Regions from separate parts of the Streptomyces tritici genome, predicted to be linked through region 2. Evidence: predicted binding sites of a transcription regulator. Region 2 holds the regulator's gene; each other region holds the start of a gene.
The links. The regulator HrcA, encoded in region 2, represses chaperone genes, less so after heat shock. The targets are predictions, from matches to a motif close to TTNGCACTCNGNNNNNCNGAGTGCNAA.
Positions count from the first base shown of each region.

Region 1: a site for HrcA is predicted at 1,313-1,339, ahead of groL (chaperonin GroEL). Genes of this name have one in related genera too.
Region 3: a site for HrcA is predicted at 758-784, ahead of groES (co-chaperone GroES). Genes of this name have one in related genera too.

Region 1 is NZ_CP183183.1:3,096,185-3,098,380, forward strand. Features, by position in the region: gene groL (chaperonin GroEL) at 1-1,149, opposite strand, end outside; gene ACNJ93_RS14140 (cold-shock protein) at 1,514-1,717, opposite strand; gene ACNJ93_RS14145 (MoaD/ThiS family protein) at 2,104-2,196, opposite strand, start outside.
Region 2 is NZ_CP183183.1:2,104,424-2,106,619, reverse strand. Features, by position in the region: gene ACNJ93_RS09850 (MBL fold metallo-hydrolase) at 1-506, opposite strand, end outside; gene hrcA (heat-inducible transcriptional repressor HrcA) at 651-1,667, shown strand; gene dnaJ (molecular chaperone DnaJ) at 1,668-2,196, shown strand, end outside.
Region 3 is NZ_CP183183.1:4,086,533-4,088,728, forward strand. Features, by position in the region: gene ACNJ93_RS19100 (polysaccharide deacetylase family protein) at 1-475, shown strand, start outside; gene ACNJ93_RS19105 (hypothetical protein) at 472-726, shown strand; gene groES (co-chaperone GroES) at 884-1,192, shown strand; gene groL (chaperonin GroEL) at 1,303-2,196, shown strand, end outside.

The DNA of each region.
Region 1 (2,196 bases), 990 kb from region 2:
GGTCGCGGCGCCGGCCTTGATGACGGCCACGCCGCCGGCCAGCTTCGCGAGGCGCTCCTGGAGCTTCTCGCGGTCGTAGTCCGAGTCCGAGTTCTCGATCTCGGCGCGGATCTGGTTCACGCGGCCCGCGACCTGCTCGCTGTCACCGGCGCCGTCGACGATGGTGGTCTCGTCCTTGGTGATGACGACCTTGCGGGCGCGGCCCAGCAGGTCCAGGCCGGCGTTCTCGAGCTTGAGGCCGACCTCCTCGGAGATGACCGTGCCGCCCGTGAGGATGGCGATGTCGTTCAGCATGGCCTTGCGGCGGTCGCCGAAGCCCGGGGCCTTGACGGCGACGGACTTGAAGGTGCCGCGGATCTTGTTGACGACCAGGGTCGACAGGGCCTCGCCCTCGACGTCCTCGGCGATGATCAGCAGCGGCTTGCCGGACTGCATGACCTTCTCCAGCAGCGGAAGGAGGTCCTTCACGTTGCTGACCTTGGAGTTGACGATGAGGATGTACGGGTCCTCGAGCGCGGCCTCCATGCGCTCCATGTCGGTCGCGAAGTACGCCGAGATGTAGCCCTTGTCGAAGCGCATGCCCTCGGTGAGCTCCAGCTCCAGACCGAAGGTCTGGGACTCCTCGACGGTGATGACGCCTTCCTTGCCGACCTTGTCCATGGCCTCGGCGATGAGCTCGCCGATCTGGGTGTCGGCGGCGGAGATGGAGGCGGTGGAGGCGATCTGCTCCTTGGTCTCGACCTCCTTGGCCTGGTCGAGCAGGGCGCCGGAGACGGCCTCGACGGCCTTCTCGATGCCGCGCTTCAGGGCCATCGGGTTGGCGCCGGCCGCCACGTTGCGCAGGCCCTCGCGGACGAGCGCCTGGGCGAGGACGGTCGCGGTGGTCGTACCGTCGCCGGCGACGTCGTCCGTCTTCTTGGCGACTTCCTTGACCAGCTCGGCGCCGATCTTCTCGTACGGGTCCTCGAGCTCGATCTCCTTGGCGATGGACACACCATCGTTGGTGATCGTGGGGGCGCCCCACTTCTTCTCGAGGACGACGTTCCGGCCCTTGGGGCCAAGGGTGACCTTGACGGCGTCAGCGAGCTGGTTCATGCCGCGCTCGAGACCGCGCCGGGCCTCCTCGTCGAACGCGATGATCTTGGCCATGTGAAGTGGTCCTCCCGGACATGGGGTGGATAACGCTCCAGGACCGCGCCGACGCCCGCGACGGACGGTCTGCGCGCCGTGCGGTTCCTTGCCCCGCCCGGCCTGCGGACCTCGTCTGCCCGATCCGTAAGCACTCTCACGTGGAGAGTGCTAACGCCAATGATTAGCACTCGACCCAGGAGAGTGCAAGGCCGTCCCGCAGGGACGTCGAACAAGGGGTGGTGGTCGGGCGTCGGGAGGGCGCAAGCGGCTTCCGGGTGTCGGGCGAGGCCGCGCCGGAGGTGCGGGCGCACGCGAGGGGCCCGCATCCGGTCAGGATGCGGGCCCCTCGGGTGAAGTGCGTCGGTGGCCGATCGCGCCGCGGTCAGACGGCGAGCTTGACCATGTCGGCCTGCGGGCCCTTCTGGCCCTGCGAGATCTCGAACTCGACCCGCTGCCCCTCCTCGAGGGTGCGGTAGCCGTCCATCTGGATTGCGCTGTAGTGGACGAAAACATCCGCACCACCGTCGACCGCGATGAAGCCGTAGCCCTTCTCCGCGTTGAACCACTTGACGGTGCCCTGAGCCATGCCTAACTCCCCTATTACTGGCCCTTGCGCGGGACCGCACTTCGCGGACCCGGGTCAGACCCTGCGCCGGAACGCGTCGACCGCGGCTGAATGTATCTGCCCAACTGCCCTCTGCAACAGGTCAATCGGACGAGAATTCTGAGCGCGCCGGAAAGGAGAATTGCGGAGATTTCCTTGATATCCAGGGCAAGTCGGGCCCGGCAAAGGACGCAAAAAGTACACAACGCTCGAACACTTTGGCTGCATCTTGTCGCGTGCGGGCGCATTCTCATATGCGGCCGGCACGAGCAGCGGAGGGGACTTCCCCAACTCTACCGCGCTCAACCATGCAGAATTGCCCCCTCCGCTTCTCTCGCGGAGGGGGCAATTCGGGTACCGCTGGTAACTCAGCAGCCGCCGGCGACGGCCGGGATGATCGAGACGCCCGCGCCGTCCGGCGTGGCCGTCTCCAGGCCCTGCTCGAAACGGACGTCGTCGTC
Region 2 (2,196 bases):
CCCGGCACCAGCAGCACCAGGTCGTGTCCCGAGTGGCCGGGCCCCACGTTGGCCAGGAGCACCTGCCGCCCGCCCAGGTCCAGCGTCCACTCGCCGGACACCACGTGCCGCGGCGCCACCAGGACGTCCGCCGCCTCGGCCGCCTCGCCGGCGTCGAGGCCCTGCGTCACCGCGTCGCCACGCAGCGCCTCGCGCTCCCGGACGCTCCGTAGCAGCGTGTCCATGCCGACCGCCCCGTACACCTCGGCGCCGGCGAACGCCGCCGTGCCCAGTACATGATCGAAGTGCGGGTGGCTCAGTGCGATGTGCGTCACTTTCCGGCCCGTCATCGCCTCCGCCTGGGAGCGCAGCTCCGCGCCCTCCCTCAGCGAGCAGCCCGTGTCGTACAGGAGCACCCCGCGACCGCCCAGGACGAGCCCCACGGTGGCGTCCCAGCCCGGCAGCCGCCGGCGCCCCACTCCGTCGGCGAGCCGCTCCCAGCCGTACTCTTCCCAACCGATGTCCATACCGTGACGCTATCGGTCCGGCGTACCGCCTCCTTGCCAGGAGCGATGTCCGCCGCCGTACACTGGCCGGGGGATTCCTGGCACTCGGACACGGCGAGTGCCAAAGACCGGAGCGACCGGACCGACAGCTGGAGGTGTGCGCCCATGCTCAGCGAACGCAGACTCGAGGTGCTGCGCGCCATCGTCCAGGACTACGTCGGGACGGAGGAGCCGGTGGGCTCGAAGGCGCTCACCGAGCGGCACAACCTCGGCGTCTCCCCGGCCACCGTCCGCAACGACATGGCCGCGCTGGAGGAGGAGGGCTTCATCGCCCAGCCGCACACCAGCGCCGGACGCATCCCGACCGACAAGGGCTACCGGCTGTTCGTCGACAAGCTGGCGGCCGTCAAGCCGCTGTCGACGCCCGAGCGGCGCGCGATCCAGAACTTCCTCGACGGCGCGGTCGACCTCGACGACGTCGTGGCCCGTACGGTCCGGCTGCTCGCGCAGCTGACCCGGCAGGTCGCGATCGTGCAGTACCCGTCCCTGACCCGCTCGACGGTCCGGCACGTGGAGCTGCTGTCGCTGTCGCCGGCCCGCCTCATGCTGGTGCTGATCACGGACACCGGCCGGGTCGAGCAGCGGATGATCGACTGCCCCGCGCCGTTCGGCGAGACCTCCCTCGCCGACCTGCGGGCCCGGCTGAACAGCCGGGTCGCCGGCAAGCGCTTCGCGGACGTCCCGCGTCTGGTGCAGGACCTCGCGGAGTCGTTCGAGGCGGAGGACCGCGGTACGGTCGCGGCGGTGCTCGCGACGCTCCTGGAAACCCTGGCGGAGGAGCACGAGGAACGGATGATGATCGGCGGCACCGCCAATCTCACCCGCTTCGGGCACGACTTCCCCCTCACGATCAGGCCGGTGCTGGAGGCGCTGGAGGAGCAGGTCGTGCTCCTGAAGCTGCTCGGCGAGGCCAACGACTCGGGCATGACCGTGCGCATCGGGCACGAGAACGCCCATGAGGGCCTCACGTCCACATCCGTGGTCACGGTCGGCTACGGTTCGGGCGGCGAGGCCGTCGCAAAACTCGGCGTGGTCGGACCGACCCGCATGGACTACCCCGGAACGATGGGAGCGGTACGCGCAGTGGCACGTTACGTCGGACAGATCCTGGCGGAGTCGTAAGTGGCCACGGACTATTACGCCGTACTGGGCGTACGCCGCGACGCATCGCAGGACGAGATCAAGAAGGCGTTCCGGCGCCTGGCGCGCGAGCTTCACCCGGATGTGAATCCGGACCCGAAGACGCAGGAGCGCTTCAAGGAGATCAACGCCGCCTACGAGGTGCTCTCCGACCCGCAGAAGAAGCAGGTCTACGACCTCGGCGGCGACCCGCTGTCCTCCTCGGGCGGCGGGGGCGGTGCGGGCGGGTTCGGCGCCGGCGGCTTCGGCAACTTCTCCGACATCATGGACGCCTTCTTCGGCACGGCCTCGCAGCGCGGACCGCGCTCGCGGACCCGCCGCGGCCAGGACGCCATGATCCGGCTGGAGATCGAGCTGAACGAGGCCGCGTTCGGCACGACCAAGGACATCCAGGTCGACACGGCCGTCGTCTGCACGACCTGCTCCGGCGAGGGCGCCGCGCCGGGCACCTCCGCGCAGACCTGTGACATGTGCCGCGGCCGCGGTGAGGTCTCGCAGGTCACCCGGTCCT
Region 3 (2,196 bases), 2.0 Mb from region 2:
CCCGTACAGCGCCTTCCTGAGCGACTACCTCGTCAAGGAGGACTACGGCTACTTCAAGAAGATGCGGGACGCCGGGGTCGCGCTGCACAACCACACCCTGAACCACCGTTACATGCCGGGCCTGTCCTACGCCCAGCAGAAGCGGGAGATCTGCGACCAGCAGGCCAACCTGGAGAAGCGCTACGGCACGCGGCCGCCGCTGTTCCGCCCGCCGTACGGCAACTACAACGAGGACACCCTGCGTGCTGCCCAGTCCTGCGGGGTCAAGGCCGTGCCGCTGTGGGCCGCCGAGGCGTTCCCGGACCGGATGGAGTGGCGCGAGTGGGACCGCGACCTGCACCCCGGCGACATCATCCTCACGCACTTCCGCGGCAAGGAGGACTGGAAGGGCACGATGCCGGACATGATCCGGCAGGTGATGAAGACCGTCACGGCCAAGGGCTACGCGGTCGCCCGCCTGGAGGACTACGTATGAGCCGGGCCGCGCGCCGGGTCCGTACCGCCCGTACGGCGAGTACGGCGCGTTCGGCCCGGCGGCCGCTCGCCGGACTCCTCGCGGCGGGCGCGCTGTTCGCCGCGCCCGGCTGCGCGGCGTGCGGGGACGCGGTGGACCCGATCGAACGTCTGGGCAGAAAAGCGGTCGGACATGCGGTGCGGGCGGCGGATCCCGCCCCCGCTCCGGCTCCTTCGGAGCGGCGCGCGGTCCTGAATTGGCACTCCGCTTGACCGAGTGCTAATCGCGGTCATAGTCTCGGCTCTGGCACTCCCCACGTGAGAGTGCCAACACAGCGACGGGCAGGTCCGGCACCCGCGACGACGGATCCACCTGGTCGCCACCTCAGACAGTAGACCCCGTGAGATCTCCGAAGGGGGAGGTCGGATCGTGACGACCACCAGCTCCAAGGTTGCCATCAAGCCGCTCGAGGACCGCATCGTGGTCCAGCCGCTCGACGCCGAGCAGACCACCGCCTCTGGCCTGGTCATCCCGGACACCGCGAAGGAGAAGCCCCAGGAGGGCGCCGTCCTCGCCGTGGGTCCGGGCCGCTTCGAGAACGGCGAGCGCCTGCCGCTCGACGTGAAGGTCGGCGACGTCGTGCTCTACAGCAAGTACGGCGGCACCGAGGTGAAGTACAACGGCGAGGAGTACCTCGTCCTCTCGGCTCGCGACGTGCTCGCGATCATCGAGAAGTAAGTCACCCGGCACCTGAGCCAGATGCTTTGAGCCACGCCCCTGACCCCGCATTGGGCGTCCAGGGGCGTGGTTCGTTTCACCACGAATTCCGAGAGGGCTGAATCGCTCCCATGGCGAAGATCCTGAAGTTCGACGAGGACGCCCGTCGCGCCCTTGAGCGCGGCGTCAACAAGCTGGCCGACACGGTCAAGGTGACGATCGGCCCGAAGGGTCGCAACGTCGTCATCGACAAGAAGTTCGGCGCCCCCACCATCACCAACGACGGTGTCACGATCGCCCGCGAGGTCGAGATCGAGGACCCGTACGAGAACCTCGGCGCGCAGCTCGTGAAGGAGGTGGCGACCAAGACCAACGACATCGCGGGCGACGGCACCACCACCGCCACCGTGCTGGCCCAGGCGCTGGTCCGCGAGGGCCTGCGCAACGTCGCCGCCGGCGCCTCCCCGGCCGCCCTGAAGAAGGGCATCGACGCCGCGGTCAAGGCCGTCTCCGACGAGCTGCTCGCCACCGCCCGTCCGATCGACGACAAGTCCGACATCGCCGCCGTGGCCGCGCTCTCCGCGCAGGACCAGCAGGTCGGCGAGCTCATCGCCGAGGCGATGGACAAGGTCGGCAAGGACGGCGTCATCACCGTCGAGGAGTCCAACACCTTCGGTCTGGAGCTGGACTTCACCGAGGGCATGGCCTTCGACAAGGGCTACCTGTCCCCGTACATGGTGACCGACCAGGAGCGTATGGAGGCCGTCCTCGACGACCCGTACATCCTGATCCACCAGGGCAAGATCTCCTCCATCCAGGACCTCCTGCCGATCCTCGAGAAGATCATCCAGGCCGGTGGCTCCAAGCCGCTGCTGATCATCGCCGAGGACGTCGAGGGCGAGGCCCTGTCGACCCTGGTCGTCAACAAGATCCGCGGCACCTTCAACGCGGTGGCCGTCAAGGCCCCCGGCTTCGGCGACCGCCGCAAGGCGATGCTCGGCGACATGGCGACGCTCACCGGCGCC